DNA from 2 places in the Janthinobacterium kumbetense genome. Region 2 is predicted to be linked to the other one. Evidence: predicted binding sites of a transcription regulator. Region 2 holds the regulator's gene; the other holds the start of a gene.

Region 1 (7,962 bases), on a different contig from region 2:
CTGGATTTTCTTGCCCAGATATTCGGGCGTGCGGCCTATCATCAGGCCGGCGATGAAGACGGCCAGGATGGCGAACATCAGCATGCCGTACAGGCCCGTGCCCACGCCGCCGAAGATCACTTCGCCGAACTGCATCAGCAGCAGCGGCACCATACCGCCCAGGGGCATGTAGGAATCGTGCATGGAGTTGACGGCGCCGCACGATGCGGCCGTCGTCACCGCCGCGAACAGGGTCGATGAGCTGATGCCGAAGCGCGTTTCCTTGCCTTCCATATTGCCGCCCGATTGCAGGCTGCTGGCCTGCTGGTCCAGGCCCAGGCCTTGCAAGGCGGGATTGGCTTGCTGCTCGGCGCTCATCACACCGGCCGTCATGACGACAAAGATCAAGGTCATGGCGGCCAGCACGGCCCAGCCCTGGCGCAGGTCGCCCACCATGCGGCCAAAGGTGAAGCACAGGCCGGCGGGGATGATGAAGATGGCCAGCATCTGCAGGAAGTTCGACAGCACGGTGGGGTTTTCATACGGGTGCGAGGAATTGGCATTGAAGAAGCCGCCGCCATTCGTGCCCAGCAGCTTGATCGATTCCTGCGACGCGACGGGCCCCATGGCGATCGTCTGCGTGGTCGCCACCTGCGCTTCCATCACGGGCTTGCCGGCGGCATCCAGCACGGGCTGGCCGTCGGCCGTCATTTTCGGCGTTTCATACGCCACGTGGTCGAGCAGGGTCACTTCCTTGTAGGCGGAGAAATTCTGGATCATGCCTTCGCCCATGAAGACGACGGACAGGGCCAGGGACAGCGGCAGCAGGATGTACAGGGTCGAGCGCACCAGGTCGACCCAGAAATTGCCGATCGATTTACCCGAGCGCGAGGCGAAGCCGCGCACCAGCGCAAAGATCACGGCGATGCCGGTGGCCGCCGAAAAGAAGTTCTGGCATGCCATGCCCAGCATCTGCGTCAGGTAGCTCATGGTCTGTTCGCCGCCGTAGCCCTGCCAGTTGGTATTGGCGACGAAGCTGACGGTGGTATTGAACGAGGAATCGGGGCTGACGGCGCCGAGACCCTGGGGATTCAAGGGCAAGAAGCCCTGCAGGCGCTGCAGGCCGTACACGAAGACGGCGCCCACGGTATTGAAGACGATCAGGGCGATGGCATAGCTTTTCCAGCCCATGGCCTTGTCGGCGGGCAGGCCGGACCAGCGGTACAGCAGGTTTTCCAGCTTTTGCAGCCAGCCCAGGCCGCGCACGGGGCCATCGCCGGCCACCCTGGCCATATACAGGCCCAGCGGATAGCCGGCGGCCAGCAGCACGGCCAGGAAAGCCACCAATAACAATATCGATTGCGTCGTCATCACAGTTCCTCCGCCTTCAGCAGCGCGACCAGCAGGTACACGAGCAGGCCAGCCGACACGACGGCGCCCAGCACATAAAACGCGTTCATTTGACGCTCCCTAATTTGTCGCAGGCGACGGCAAAGCCGGCCGCCACGACGAAAAACACGGCAATCAAGCCGAGATACACGAGATCCATTCCCACCCTCATTCAGGTTTGTTTTGATAGTGAGCAGATTAGCCAAAAGGGTCTAAAAAATTCGTAAAGACTGGGGAGGCAGCTGTAAACAAGATGTAAAAACGGGCGCTTTACCGCATAAAATCCTTCACAATGGGCGCCAAACCACGCGCGCGGCGCACTGTTGTTGCCTTGGAGTAGCGCTATTGCTCGCGGGACAAGATAGAATGCGCGAGCGTCCGCACAAGGACGCCAAGCCTGCCGCACTGCCCTCCCCCAGTGACGCTGGACGGGATATACTGTATATTCATACAGTTATCGCCGCCGCTGTCACTGTGCCCCGCAGTGCCCTGGCCTGGCGTTCCAACCACTGTCTTTACTTAGCTTGAACACGTATGGCCACTAAAAAACCAGCATCCGACTACAGCGAATCATCCATCCGTGTCCTGAAAGGACTGGAACCCGTCAAGCAGCGCCCGGGGATGTACACCCGCACTGAAAATCCGCTGCACATCATTCAGGAAGTGATCGACAATGCCTCCGACGAGGCGCTGGGCGGTCACTGCACGCATATCGCCGTGACGCAAAACACGGATGGCAGCATCACCGTCGAAGACAATGGCCGCGGCATTCCCGTCGGCCTGCACCCGGAAGAAGGCGTGCCGACGGTGGAAATCGTGTTTACGCGGCTGCACGCGGGCGGCAAGTTCGACAAGGGTTCGGGCGGCGCCTATGCGTTCTCGGGCGGCTTGCATGGCGTCGGCGTGTCCGTCACCAATGCGCTGTCGACGCGCCTGGAAATCACCGTCTGGCGCAAGGAAAGCGACGGTAACGGCTTGCACCATATGGTGTTTGCCAACGGCGACGTGATCGAGCCCCTGAGCTCCCGCCCCGCCCCGCGCGACGGCAAGAAGTCAGGCACGCGCGTCACCGCCTGGCCCGATGCCAAATACTTTGATTCGCCGAACATCTCGCAAACCGAGCTGCAACGCCTGCTGCGCTCGAAAGCCGTGCTGCTGCCGGGCGTCACCGTCACCCTCACCAACGCGAAAACGGGCGATACGCAAACCTGGCAGTACGCGGAAGGCTTGCGCGGCTACCTGACCGAAACGCTGGCGCAGGTATCGAATGGCGAAACCCTGATTCCCCTGTTCGAAGGCGCGCAGTATGCGGGCCCGGACTCGGAAGGCTTTGCCGAAGGCGAAGGCGCGGCCTGGGTCGTGGCGTGGACGGAAGAAGGCGCCATCGTGCGCGAATCGTACGTCAACCTGATTCCCACCTCGAATGGCGGCACGCACGAATCGGGCTTGCGCGACGGCCTGTTCGGCGCCGTGAAAAACTTCGTCGAAATGCACTCGCTGCTACCGAAAGGCGTCAAATTGCTGCCGGAAGACGTGTTCGCGCGCGCCTCGTTCGTGCTGTCGGCGAAGGTGCTGGACCCGCAATTCCAGGGCCAGATCAAGGAACGCCTGAACTCGCGCGACGCCGTGCGCCTCGTCTCGACCTTCACCAAGCCGCCGCTGGAACTGTGGCTGAACCAGCACGTCGACTACGGCAAGAAGCTGGCCGAGCTGGTGATCAAGCAGGCGCAATCGCGCCAGCGCTCGCTGCAAAAAGTGGAAAAGAAAAAATCCTCGGGCGTCGCCGTCCTGCCGGGCAAGCTGACCGACTGCGAATCGTCGGACATCACGCGCAATGAACTGTTCCTCGTCGAGGGCGACTCGGCGGGCGGTTCGGCCAAGATGGGCCGCGACAAGGAATTCCAGGCAATTCTTCCCCTGCGCGGCAAGGTCTTGAATTCGTGGGAAACGGACCGCGACCGCCTGTTCGCGAATAACGAGATCCACGACATCGCGGTCGCCATCGGCGTCGATCCGCACAGCGTGGGCGACTCGCCCGACCTGTCCGGCCTTCGCTACGGCAAGATCTGCATCCTGTCCGATGCGGACGTGGACGGCTCGCACATCCAGGTACTGCTGCTGACGCTTTTCTTCAAGCACTTCCCGGCCCTGATCAACAAAGGTCACATCTGCATCGCCCGCCCGCCGTTGTATCGCGTGGATGCGCCCGCGCGCGGCAAGAAGCCGATGCAGAAGATCTATGCGCTCGACGACGGCGAACTGCTCGCCATCGAGGACAAGCTGCGCAAGGAAGGCGTGAAACAGGGCGCCTGGTCGATCTCGCGCTTCAAGGGCCTGGGCGAGATGAACGCTGAGCAGCTGTGGGAAACGACGATGAACCCGGACACGCGCCGTCTGCTGCCCGTCACGCTCGGTGAAGTCGACCACATGGCCTCGGCCTCCCGCTTCAATATGTTGATGGGCAAAGGCGAAGCTGCAGGACGCCGCGCCTGGATCGAAGAACACGGCAATGAAGCGGAGGCGGATATCTGATGATCATCGGCATCGACCTGGGCACCACCAACAGCCTGGTCGCCATCTGGCGCGACGGCAAGGCTTCCATCATCCCGAATGCGCTCGGTGAACACCTGACGCCGTCGTGCGTGAGCATCGATGACGACGGCACCGTGCTGGTGGGCCGCGCCGCGCGCGAGCGCCTGCAGACGCACCCGCAGCTGACGGCAGCCGTCTTCAAGCGCTACATGGGCAGCGAAAAGAAGATCACCCTCGGCACGCAGCAATTCCGTCCGGAAGAACTATCGTCGATGGTGCTGCGCGCGCTGAAGGAAGATGCCGAAGCCTTTTTGGGGCACAAGGTCGAGGAAGCCATCATTACGGTTCCCGCGTATTTCAGCGATGCGCAGCGCAAGGCCACGCGTATCGCCGGACAACTGGCGGGCTTGCGCGTGGAACGCCTGCTCAACGAGCCGACGGCCGCCGCGCTGGCCTACGGCATCCGCGACAAGGAACAGGAAAGCAAATTCCTCGTCTTCGACCTGGGCGGCGGCACGTTTGACGTGTCGATCCTGGAGCTGTTCGAAGGCGTGATGGAAGTGCGCGCCTCGGCCGGCGACAATTTTCTGGGCGGCGAAGACTTCGTCACCGTGCTGGTCGACGCCTTTTTGGAAGGCAGCGGCTTGCGCGACGCCGCCGGCAGCCGCCTGTTCGACCCGCGCCAGCAGCAGCTGCTGCGCGATGAAGCCGAGCGCGTCAAGCGCCTGCTGTCGGAACAGCCGTCCGTGCGCATGGCCACGCACTACCAGGACAAGGAATACAGCTGGGAGATCAACGAAGACAAGCTGGCGCAGCTGTGCGAACCGCTGCTGGCCCGCCTGCGTCTGCCCGTGGAGCGGGCGCTGCGCGACGCCACCATCCGCGCCGCGGAATTGAATGAAGTGGTGCTGGCCGGCGGCGCCACACGCATGCCGCTGGTGCGTAAACTCGTCTCGCGCATGTTCGGCCGCTTCCCCGCCATCCACCTGGACCCGGACGAAGCCGTGGCACTGGGAGCCGCCGTGCAGGCGGGCCTCAAGATGCGCGACTCCGCCCTCGACGAAGTGGTCATGACGGACGTGGCACCGTATTCGCTGGGCATTTCGATTTCGCGCCAGGTCGGCGCGAACCAGTATGAAGGCGGGCATTACCTGCCCATCATCGAGCGCAATTCCGTGGTGCCTGTCTCGCGCACGGAAAACATCACCACCATCTACGACAACCAGAAGGAAATCAACGTGGCGATCTTCCAGGGCGAGTCGCGCCTGGTGGCCGACAACGTCTTCCTCGGCAAGATCAACTTCCCGATTCCCGCAAAAAAGGCGGGCGAGATCGGCATCGACGTGCGCTTCACCTACGACGTCAGCGGCGTGCTGGAAGCGGAAGTGACGGTGCTGGCCACGCAGGAAAAGCACAAGATGCTCATCAGCGACAATGCGGGCGTGATGACGCCGGAACAGATCGAGCAGCGCTTTGCGGAACTGGCCGACCTGAAGATCCACCCGCGCGAGCAGCTGGAAAACCGCACCCTGGTCACGCGCGCCGACCGATTGTACGAACAGTCGCTGGGCGACGTGCGCCAGTACCTGGCGGCGCACACGGCCAATTTCCAGGCGGCGCTGGAAACGCAGGACCCGAGCACCATCCGCAAGGCGCGCCAGGCGCTCGACGATGTGTTGCGCCAGGTCGAGAGCGAGAGCTTCCTGTAAATGGACGGCGGCATGCACAACGGGCAGCGCAGCCTGTGGGAGATCCTGGACACGGAGCCGACGGGCGACGAGCGCGCCCTCAAGCGCGCGTACGCGAAGCGCCTGAAGGTGACGCGTCCCGAAGACGATCCGGCCGCCTTCCAGGAACTGCGCGAAGCGTATGAATACGCGCTGCGCCATGCGCACCTGTTTGCCGAGGAATTTCCGGAAGCGCAAATGGCCGGGAGCGAGACCGACGCGGCGGAAGTGCCGGAAGCGCCGCCCATGGAACCTGCCGACCTGTGGGGCGTCATCGACGAGGCGGCGCAGGAAGCGCCTGCGGAACTGTGGGGCATCATTGCCCAGGAACAGACTCCTCCCCCGGAACAATGGGGCGTGGTCGCCATCGACCCGGCGCAGGAAGCGGCCAACCTGTGGCAAGGTTGCCTGGAGCTGACGCGGCATGCGGATGCCGGCGACGTGCTGGCCCGCATGCTGCAGGACGACGCCATGCTGAACCTCGACGTGCGCGAGGAATTTGACCTGTGCGCGCTGCGCTATTGCGCCAGCGCCGGCTATGACCTGGCGCTGCGCCAGGCCCTGTTCGAGCAGCTGGGCTGGGACCGCGACTTTTCCTACCTGGTGCGCAGCCATGCGGACCTGGTGCGCGGCGCCGTGCAGCGTTACCGGGCAGACCGCTCGTTCGCCCATTTCAGCGACAACCGCGACAGCTACCCCGGCCTGGACTGCATCATGTCGCAGCAGCCGCCAAGCGCCTACGCGCGCCAGCTGTTCGACCAAAAATTCACGCTGCAGCTGCGCGAGCTGCTGCATGCGATACGCTGGCAGCACGGCGAGATGCTTGCCTGCAAGCTCGATACAGACCTGTTCGAGCAGTGGGAACAGGCCGTCCATGCCAAACGCTACTTCAAGCAGACGGCACTGGCCTCGGGCGGCCTGGGTTTCGTGCTGCACTTCATGCTCGCGGGTGTGCTCGATGCGGCCGGCTTCAAGCTCGGCGACACGGCTGCCTATGCCAGCCTGCTGGGCTTCCAGGCGCTCGCCTTTTCCCTGCTGGCCATGCATGCCTTGCGCTGGCCGGCGCCCCTGTTCGCGCGCCTGGAAGCGCTGCAGGAAACGTTGCAGGAACGCCTGCCCGTGCTGTGGCAGCGGCCCGGCTTGCGGCAACTGGGCTGGATCGTTCCCTATCTGCTGCTGGCGCTAATGCTGTTCCTGCCCGAACGCAGCGAGACCATGCGCCTCGTTACTGCGGCCGGCCTGTGCGCGTCGGCCCTGCTCGCGTATGCGATGAACCGCCAGCTATTGCATGGCATGCTGCTGTTCCTGTGTCTGGGCCTGTCGCTATTCGCGGCCATGTTCATGAGCGGCAGGGGCCAGTCGGCGCTGGCCGTCGGCGAGGCCATGCCATTGATGTTTTGCCTGGCGGCGCTGGCCCTGCGCAGCGCCACCGGCCTGTATGGCGATTGCCGCTTCCCCGAGGCGCTCTTGCCGCGCCTGCGCGCGGCATGGCTGATCGGCTGCGCGGGCTTGCTGCTGCAACTGTATTTGCAACTGCTGCCGGCCGCCTTCGTCGGCGCCGCGCTGTATGTCTGGTCGTGTGCCGGCTTGCTGTTTTCCCCCAGCGATTTCAAATGGAAGACGATCTGGCCGGTGGTACTGGTGCCGTCCATCGCCACTTTCGTGCTGGCCAGCCAAGCCCCGGCCATCCGCGCCATGCCGATGATGCATAACGGCGTCGAACTGGCCCTGGCCGTGCTCTATTTGACCTTGCGCTACATGTATCTGACGTACGGCAAGTCCTTTTCCAAATCCGGGCTGTCATAATCAGCTCCACGAATTCAACCGCAACCACTTAACACCGAAACAAGCGCCATGTCCACACAAACCAATTTATTTGACGATGCCCAGCCTGAGCCGATCGAGCCGGATGAACCGGTATTCGACGGCGAAGCGCTGACCCTCTCCACTTTCGCCGAGCGCGCCTATCTCGATTACGCCATCTCCGTCGTCAAGGGCCGCGCCCTGCCCGACGTGTGCGACGGCCAGAAACCCGTGCAGCGCCGCATCCTGTATGCGATGAATGAGCTGGGCTTGAACTCCACCGCGAAGCCGCGCAAATCGGCGGCCGTGGTCGGCGACGTGCTGGGTAAATTGCATCCGCACGGCGACCAGTCCGTGTACGACGCGCTGGTGCGCATGGCTCAGGATTTCTCGCTGCGCTACCCGCTGATCGATGGCCAGGGCAACTTCGGCTCGCGCGACGGCGACGGCGCCGCGGCCATGCGTTACACGGAAGCGCGCCTGACGCCCATCGCCAAGCTGCTGATGGATGAAATCGGCATGGGCACGGTGG
Region 2 (7,962 bases):
TTCGGCAGCCGCGAAGACGCCGAAAAGACCCGCGCCAAGCTGCAAAAGCTGGGCCTGGGCGGCAGCCTGGTACCGGCGTGATGTTGCAAGGCTGAACGGGCGTGACGATCTTCGATTACCTGGTGCTGTTCGTGCTGGTGACGTCCGTGCTGATCAGCATGATGCGCGGCCTGGTCAAGGAAATACTGTCATTGGTCAGCTGGGTCGTGGCTTTTGTCATTGCCAATGCCTATGGCGCCACGTTGGCGAAATTCCTGCCGGAAGCCGTGCCGGGCGAAGCCATCCGATTGTTGCTGGCCTTCGTGGTGCTGTTCATCGGTGTGCGCATTTTGATGGGATTGCTGTCCATGACGGTCGACGCGCTGGTCAAGGTGACGGGACTGAGCCTGGCCGACCGCACTCTGGGCAGCCTGTTCGGCGTGGCGCGGGGCCTTGTGATCGTGCTGACCGCCGTCATCTTGTGTGGCATGACGTCCATACCGCAGCAGCCATTCTGGAAAAACGCGCAGCTCAGCCCGCTCGCGGAACAGGGCGCGCGCGCCATCAAGCCTTATCTGCCTGCCGCTTACGCGCAGCATGTGAAATTTTGAATTTTTTTTAAAATCAGTAGCACAGTTTAGGAGCACACCATGTGTGGCATCGTCGGCGTCGTTTCCCATCAACCTGTCAATCAATTGCTCTATGATGCATTGTTGCTCCTGCAACATCGCGGTCAGGACGCGGCAGGGATTGCGACCAATCACAGCAGTATGTTTTCCATGCACAAGGCCAATGGCCTCGTGCGTGACGTCTTCCGTACGCGCAACATGCGTTCGCTGCAAGGCACGACGGGCATCGGCCATTGCCGCTACCCGACGGCCGGTTCGTCGAGCGAAGAGGAAGCACAACCGTTCTATGTGAATGCGCCGTTCGGCATCACCTTGGCGCACAATGGCAACCTGACCAACTGGGAACAGTTGAAGCTGGAAATGTTCAAGAACGACCGCCGCCACATCAATACCGATTCCGATTCGGAAGTGCTGCTCAACGTGCTGGCGCATGAAATCCAGGAAGCGACGACGGGCCTGAACCTGGACCCGGAAGCCATCTTCAAGGCTGTCACCGTGCTGAACCGCCGCGTCAAGGGCGGCTACGCCGCCGTGGCGCAAATCGCCGGCGTGGGCTTGCTGGCCTTCCGCGACCCGCACGGCATCCGTCCGCTGTGCCTGGGCATCAATGAAACGGAGCAAGGTCCCGAATACCTGATCGCTTCCGAATCCGTGGCCCTGGAAGGCATGGGCTTCCGCTTCGTGCGCGATATCGGTCCCGGCGAAGCCGTCTTCATCGATGCTGACAAGCAATTGCACAGCGCCCAGTGCGCCGACAATGCCAGCCTGAACCCGTGCGTATTCGAGTTCGTCTACCTGGCCCGTCCCGATTCCGTCATCGACGGCGCCTCCGTGTACGCCACGCGCCTGAAAATGGGCGAGTACCTGGCCGAAAAGATCCGCGCTGAATTGCCTGGCGTACATATCGACGTGGTCATGCCGATTCCCGATTCCTCGCGTCCGGCCGCCATCCAGCTGGCCATGGCGCTGAACATCGAGTACCGCGAAGGCTTCATCAAGAACCGCTACATCGGCCGCACCTTCATCATGCCGGGCCAGGCGGCGCGCAAGAAATCCGTGCGCCAGAAGCTCAACGCGATCCCGTCCGAATTCAAGGATAAAGTGGTGCTGCTGGTCGACGATTCCATCGTGCGCGGCACCACCAGCCGTGAAATCGTGCAGATGGCGCGCGAAGCGGGCGCGACGAAGGTCATCTTCGCTTCGGCCGCACCACCGGTGATCTACCCGAACGTGTACGGCATCGACATGCCGACGCGCGACGAACTGATCGCCTACGGCCGCACGACGGAAGAAGTGTGCCGCGAAATCACGGCCGACTACCTCGTGTACCAGGATATCGGCGCGCTGAAACAGGCCATCGCCGACGTCAACCCGGCCCTGACCAACTTCGAGGCTTCGTGCTTCGATGGCGTGTACGTGACGGGCGACGTGTCGCAGGAATACCTGGACCGCCTGGAATATGCGCGCCACCATCCGAAGGCGGCAGCGCCCGAAGATACGCCGCGTTCCCAGCTGAACCTGAACCTGGCGACAACAGAAGCATAAGTAAGCTGCCCGGCCGATGCCGGGCATTTTTTTCTCCGCGATCATGAACGATAAAAAAAACTACGGCTTTACCACCACCATCCTGCATAACGACCGCCGCAAGGGCATCGAACATGGCTCCCTGCACAAGCCCGTGCACACTTCCGTTGCCTTTGGTTACGCCGATGCGCGCCAGCTCGCTTCCGTGTTCCAGGGCAAGGAGCCGGGTTTCCGCTATGGCCGCCAGGGCAACCCGACCGTTTCCGCGCTGGAAGACAAGGTCAACAAGATGGAAGACGGCGTGGCGACCCTGTGCTTCGCCACCGGCATGGGCGCCATCGGCGCCGTGGTGCAATCCTTGCTGCGCGCGGGCGACCATGTCGTGTCGTCGGCCTTTTTGTTTGGCAACACCAACAGCCTGTGGCAAACGGTGACGGGGCAGGGCATCGCCGTGTCGTTCGTCGACGCCACCGACGTGGCCAATGTGGCGGCCGCCATCACGCCGGCCACGCGGATTGTTTTCGTGGAAACTATTGCCAATCCGCGCACGCAGATCGCCGACCTGAAGAAGATCGGTGACTTGTGCCGCGAGAAGGGCATCCTGTACATCGTCGACAATACGATGACGACGCCATACCTGTTCCGTCCGAAAGCCGTGGGCGCGGGCCTGGTGGTCAATGCCTTGACGAAATCCATCGGCGGCCACGGCAATGCGCTGGGCGGCAGCTTGACGGATACGGGCGTGTTCGACTGGACGCAGTATCCGAACATTTTCGAGAATTACAAGAAGGCGGCGCCCGCGCAGTGGGGCATCGCGCAAATCCGCGCCAAGGCCTTGCGCGATTTCGGCGCGTCCCTGGGACCGGAAGCGGCGCACCATATCGCTGTCGGCGCGGAAACCATGGCCTTGCGCATGGACCGCACCTGTTCGAACGCGCTGGCGCTGGCCACCATGCTGGAGGCGGACCCGAGAGTGGCGGCCGTGCATTACCCGGGCCTGGCGTCGCACCCGCAGCACGCGCTGGCGACGGACTTGTTCCGCAGCTATGGCTCGCTGTTCAGCTTTGAATTGAAAGATGGCATCGACTGCTTCGATTTCCTTAATCGTCTCAATCTTGCCATTCCCGCCAGTAACCTTGGCGACACGCGCACCCTCGTCATTCCCGTCGCCCACACGATTTTCTATGAGATGGGTGCCGAGCGGCGCGCCAGCATGGGCATCGCCGAGTCGCTGATCCGTGTGTCGGTGGGTATCGAGGATGAGGTGGATCTGCTGGAAGACTTCAAGCACGCATTGGAAGAAGAATAAGGTTTCACTTTTTTGAGAAAAAGATTACATTTAAGTGTAATTAAAGCATATGTGTCTTTTTCTCAATCGGAGAGTGGGAATGAAAAAAATTGTATTTAGTGTTTTTTTATTGTTTTCTTGCGCTGTCTATGCTGATGACCTGACGGATGCGAATAAATTCCTGCAATCCAAGGCTTACCCGCAAGCCTTGGATTTGTACAAGAAACTGGCTCAGGCTGGGAATGCCGAGGCTCAATTTCATTTGGGCGAGATGTATTTGTATGGTGAAGGAGTGGCTGTCGATGCCGCGCAAGCCGGACAATGGTTTGGGCAGGCATCCAAGGCGGGCAACAAGAATGCCGAAGCCGCGCTTGCCCTTATGGCTAACCGTGTCGCGCGAAAAGGTGACATTGATTACTATGTCAACTCATATGCTGGCGAGGATGTTGCCTTGAGTAAGGTCAAGTGCGTTACCCCGGTGATTCCTGCATTCTCCCAAACCAAGCGTCAAATCAGAGATGTGGCCGATAGTGTTGATGCCTGGATGGCGTGCTATAACAGCTTTGTCAGTAATTTGAATGCTTCTTTGCCGCCTGGCAAAGCCATTCCTTCTGATATTGAATCGTTGATGAATGAGCAGGAATTTGAAAAGGCCAAGCTGCGCATGGATGCAGCCTATGCGCGGGTGAGTGCCGAAGGGCGTGAGCTGGCAAAAAATATCTTGGCGCAGCGCGATGAGTGGCACTCCAAAACAGAGGCGTATCTCTTGGCGGAGAATAAAAAAATTCAGACAGAAAATGAAATGAGTGAATTGAATCGCTCACGTACCGCGAACACGCCGCAATGGGTGACCAGTCCTTTGCCAAGCAAATAAGTCAGTCTTGCCGATGTGCTCAATTGGATGGGAATTAAGCGCTCGCAGGTATGCTGCAAGCGCTTTCCCTCTTAATGCCAACTGCGCATGAGTCCGACGGCCAAACCTTCCAATGCAAACTCATCTTCCGGCGACACGGTAATCACCTTGAAGTCCGGATTTTCCGGCAGCAATTCGATGACGGAACCCGTCTTCTTGTAGCGCTTGACGGTGACTTCGTCGCCGATGCGGGCCACGACGATCTGGCCATTCTTGGCGCTGTCGACTTTCTTGACGGCCAATAAATCGCCATCCATGATGCCGGCGTCGCGCATGGACCAGCCGCGCACCTTCAGCAGGAAGTCAGGCTTGGCCGAAAACAGGGCCGGATCGACGTTGTAGCTCGCTTCCAGGTTTTCCTGCGCCAGGATGGGCGAACCGGCCGCTACCCGGCCGATCAGCGGCAGCGACATCAGCAGCGCTGCCGGCACCTTCGATGGCAGCGCTTCGGCGGCGGCGCCGATCAGGCGGATGCCGCGCGAGGTGCCGGGAGAAATCTCGATCGCGCCCTTGCGGGCCAGGGCCTGCAAATGCTCTTCGGCCGCGTTGGCCGATTTGAAACCCAGTTCATTGGCGATTTCGGCACGGGTGGGAGGAAAGCCCGTGTTTTCAATCGCGTCCTTGATCAGGTTCAGGATTTGTTCTTGTCGTGCTGTCAGCTTGATCATGAGCGGTGGGTGCATACTAAAATGCTGTCTATATGAACAGTCTGTATTTTTGTACAGTATCGTTCACTATGCAAGGGGATTTCCGTGTTTTGGGCGAATTTCGCAAGAAATACTTGTCCATGGACGGAAAGCACGGTGGCGCGCGGGCTTTTCGGGCCCATGTGGAAGGAATGATTGAAACGTTTGCAAAAGGCGGTTATAATCTTCGGCTGACCTTCCCACACCCGTCTTGACGCCGGGGTGGGCGATTATCAATCCGACCTGAAGGAGTTTGCATGCGTCATTATGAAATAGTCTTTATCGTCCATCCGGACCAAAGCGAGCAAGTGCCCGCGATGATCGAACGCTACAAAGCCAGCGTAACCACCCGCGGCGGTTCGGTTCACCGCGTGGAAGATTGGGGCCGCCGTCAAATGGCTTACTCGATCCAAAAGCTGCCTAAAGCACACTACATCTGCCTGAACATCGAATGCGACAACGAGACCCTGGTCGAGTTGGAAACAGCATTCAAATTCAATGATGCCGTGTTGCGTCACCTGACCGTTAAAATGAAGAAAGCTGAAACAGCTCCTTCGCCGATGATGAAATCGGTACAACGCGAAGACGCGGCCAAAAGCCACCGCACCGAAGCACCAGCAGCCGCTCCAGCCGCAGCAGCAGCTTAATTTTTGACCAGGATCGTGCGCTGAACCAGCTACAAGTAACCGCCATCATTGCCGAGCGCGAAATATTGCGCTATACCCCGGCAGGGTTGCCGATTGTGAATGCAGTATTGCAACACAGTTCGCAGCAGATGGAAGCAGGAATTGCCCGTTTGACCGAGTTTGATGTTGCCGCGCTAGCCGCTGGCGAAATCTCCGGCCGGTTCAGCCAGGCAAGCTTGGGCGGGGTGTATCAGTTCACGGGTTTCCTGGCCAGAAAGAGCCGCAACAGCAAGAGTTTGGTGTTTCACATCATTGATTTTAGTGCAGTCAATTCTGACTAGCGCATTTTAGATACAGGAGCCTGACATGGCATTCGGTAAAAAGTTCGACAAAAATAAGCTCAAGCTTAAAGAAAAACGCAAACAGCAAAACCCGTTGTTCAAACGCAAGAAGTTCTGCCGCTTCACCGCAGCTCACGTTGAGCAAGTCGACTACAAAGACGTCGACACGCTGAAAGACTTCGTCCAAGAAAACGGCAAGATCATGCCAGCACGCCTGACCGGTACCAAAGCGCACTACCAGCGCCAAGTTGACACCGCAATCAAGCGCGCTCGCTTCCTCGCGCTGCTGCCATACACCGATCTGCACCACGCTTAATCGGTCAGATATTCCTGGAGAAGAACTATGCAAATCATTCTGTTAGAAAAAGTTGTTAACGTCGGTAACCTCGGCGAAGTCGTCAAAGTCAAAGACGGTTACGCACGTAACTTCCTGATCCCGCAACGCCTGGCACGTCGTGCTACGGCAACCGCTGTGGCTGAATTCGAAGTCAAGCGCGCCGAACTGGAAAAAGCTGCTGCCGCTAAACTGGCCGCATCGCAAGCCCAGGGCGAAAAACTGAGCGGCCTGACCGTTCAAGTTGCTCAAAAAGCTGGTGTTGATGGCCGTCTGTTCGGTTCCGTCACCAACTTCGACATCGCTGAAGCGCTGACCAAGCAAGGTTTTGCTGTTGAAAAAGCACAAATCCGTATGCCTACCGGCCCGCTGAAGATCGTTGGCGAGCACAACGTTTCGGTTGCTCTGCATACCGACGTGGTTGTGGAAGTTGTTATCGCTGTCGTTCCAGACGCGAACGCGTAATCGTCTGCGGGCCTGGCCCGCAAGCGTTGCCGCACTATGAAAAGCCGGGTTCGCCCGGCTTTTTTGTGGCCTTTTTTTCGCTCAATTTCAGCCCTTTATTTTTGCCAGCACGCCGAAGCGGGTATAATTCGCGCCATGAACGCCCCCTCTGATCCGCAACTGGATTCCCTCCGTATTCCGCCGCATTCGATCGAAGCAGAACAATCCGTTATCGGTGGTCTGCTGCGCGACAATGCCGCATATGACCGCATCGCCGACTTCATGCATGCGGAGGATTTCTATCGCTATGACCATCGCATCATCTTCGAGCAAATCGTCAAGATGGTTAACGCTTCCAAGCCAGCCGATGTCATTACTGTTTTTGAAACCCTGACCCAGCTCGGCAAGGCCGATGATGTGGGCGGACTCGCTTACCTGAACGCCATGGCGCAAAACACGCCATCGGCCGCGAACATCCGGCGCTACGCCGAGATCGTGCGCGACCGCGGCGTGCTGCGTAAACTCATTACCGTCGCCGACGACATCTCCGGCACGGCCTTCAGCCCGCAGGGCAAGGAAGTCAAGCAGATGCTTGACGAGGCCGAATCGAAGATTTTCGCCATCGCCGAAGAAGGCGCGCGCGGCGCCCAGGGCTGGACCGCCATCCAGCCCCTGCTGACGCAGGTGGTCGAACGCATCGACGAACTGTACAGCCGCGACAACCAGAGTGAAATCACGGGCGTGCCCACCGGTTTCATCGACCTCGACCGCATGACCTCGGGTCTGCAGCCGGGCGACCTGGTGATCGTGGCGGGCCGTCCATCGATGGGCAAGACGGCGTTTTCCGTCAACATCGGCGAAAACGTGGCCATCGACAGCGGCTTGCCCGTGGCCGTGTTCTCGATGGAGATGGGCGGCGCCCAGCTGGCCATGCGTATGCTGGGCTCCGTCGGACAGCTCGACCAGCACCGCCTGCGCACGGGCCGCCTGAACGACGAAGACTGGCCGCGCCTGACGAATGCGATCCAGAAGATGAACGACGCGCAGTTGTACATCGATGAAACGCCGGCCTTGAATTCCATCGAGTTGCGCGCCCGCTCGCGCCGCCTGTCGCGTCAATGCGGCAAGCTGGGCCTGATCATCGTCGATTACTTGCAGCTGATGTCGGCCAATACGCCGGGCGACAACCGGGCCACGG

What was found. Region 2 encodes LexA, which represses DNA repair genes until DNA is damaged. Its sites were predicted from a motif close to ACTGTATNNNNATACAGT; they were not measured.
Region 1: NCG91_RS14915 (DNA topoisomerase IV subunit B) is a predicted target of LexA. The motif match lies at 1,806-1,823, and genes of this name have one in related genera.

The regions. Positions count from the first base shown of each region.
Region 1 covers NZ_JAMQGR010000004.1:282,062-290,023, reverse strand. Annotated here, with positions in the region: gene kdpA (potassium-transporting ATPase subunit KdpA) at 1-1,350, opposite strand, end outside; gene kdpF (K(+)-transporting ATPase subunit F) at 1,350-1,439, opposite strand; gene NCG91_RS14915 (DNA topoisomerase IV subunit B) at 1,903-3,900, shown strand; gene NCG91_RS14910 (molecular chaperone HscC) at 3,900-5,609, shown strand; gene NCG91_RS14905 (J domain-containing protein) at 5,622-7,433, shown strand; gene parC (DNA topoisomerase IV subunit A) at 7,482-7,962, shown strand, end outside.
Region 2 covers NZ_JAMQGR010000005.1:183,478-191,439, forward strand. Annotated here, with positions in the region: gene NCG91_RS16370 (SPOR domain-containing protein) at 1-81, shown strand, start outside; gene NCG91_RS16375 (CvpA family protein) at 102-590, shown strand; gene purF (amidophosphoribosyltransferase) at 630-2,153, shown strand; gene NCG91_RS16385 (cystathionine gamma-synthase family protein) at 2,197-3,441, shown strand; gene NCG91_RS16390 (tetratricopeptide repeat protein) at 3,521-4,294, shown strand; gene lexA (transcriptional repressor LexA) at 4,366-5,001, opposite strand; gene rpsF (30S ribosomal protein S6) at 5,277-5,666, shown strand; gene priB (primosomal replication protein N) at 5,687-5,986, shown strand; gene rpsR (30S ribosomal protein S18) at 6,012-6,302, shown strand; gene rplI (50S ribosomal protein L9) at 6,330-6,785, shown strand; gene NCG91_RS16420 (replicative DNA helicase) at 6,921-7,962, shown strand, end outside.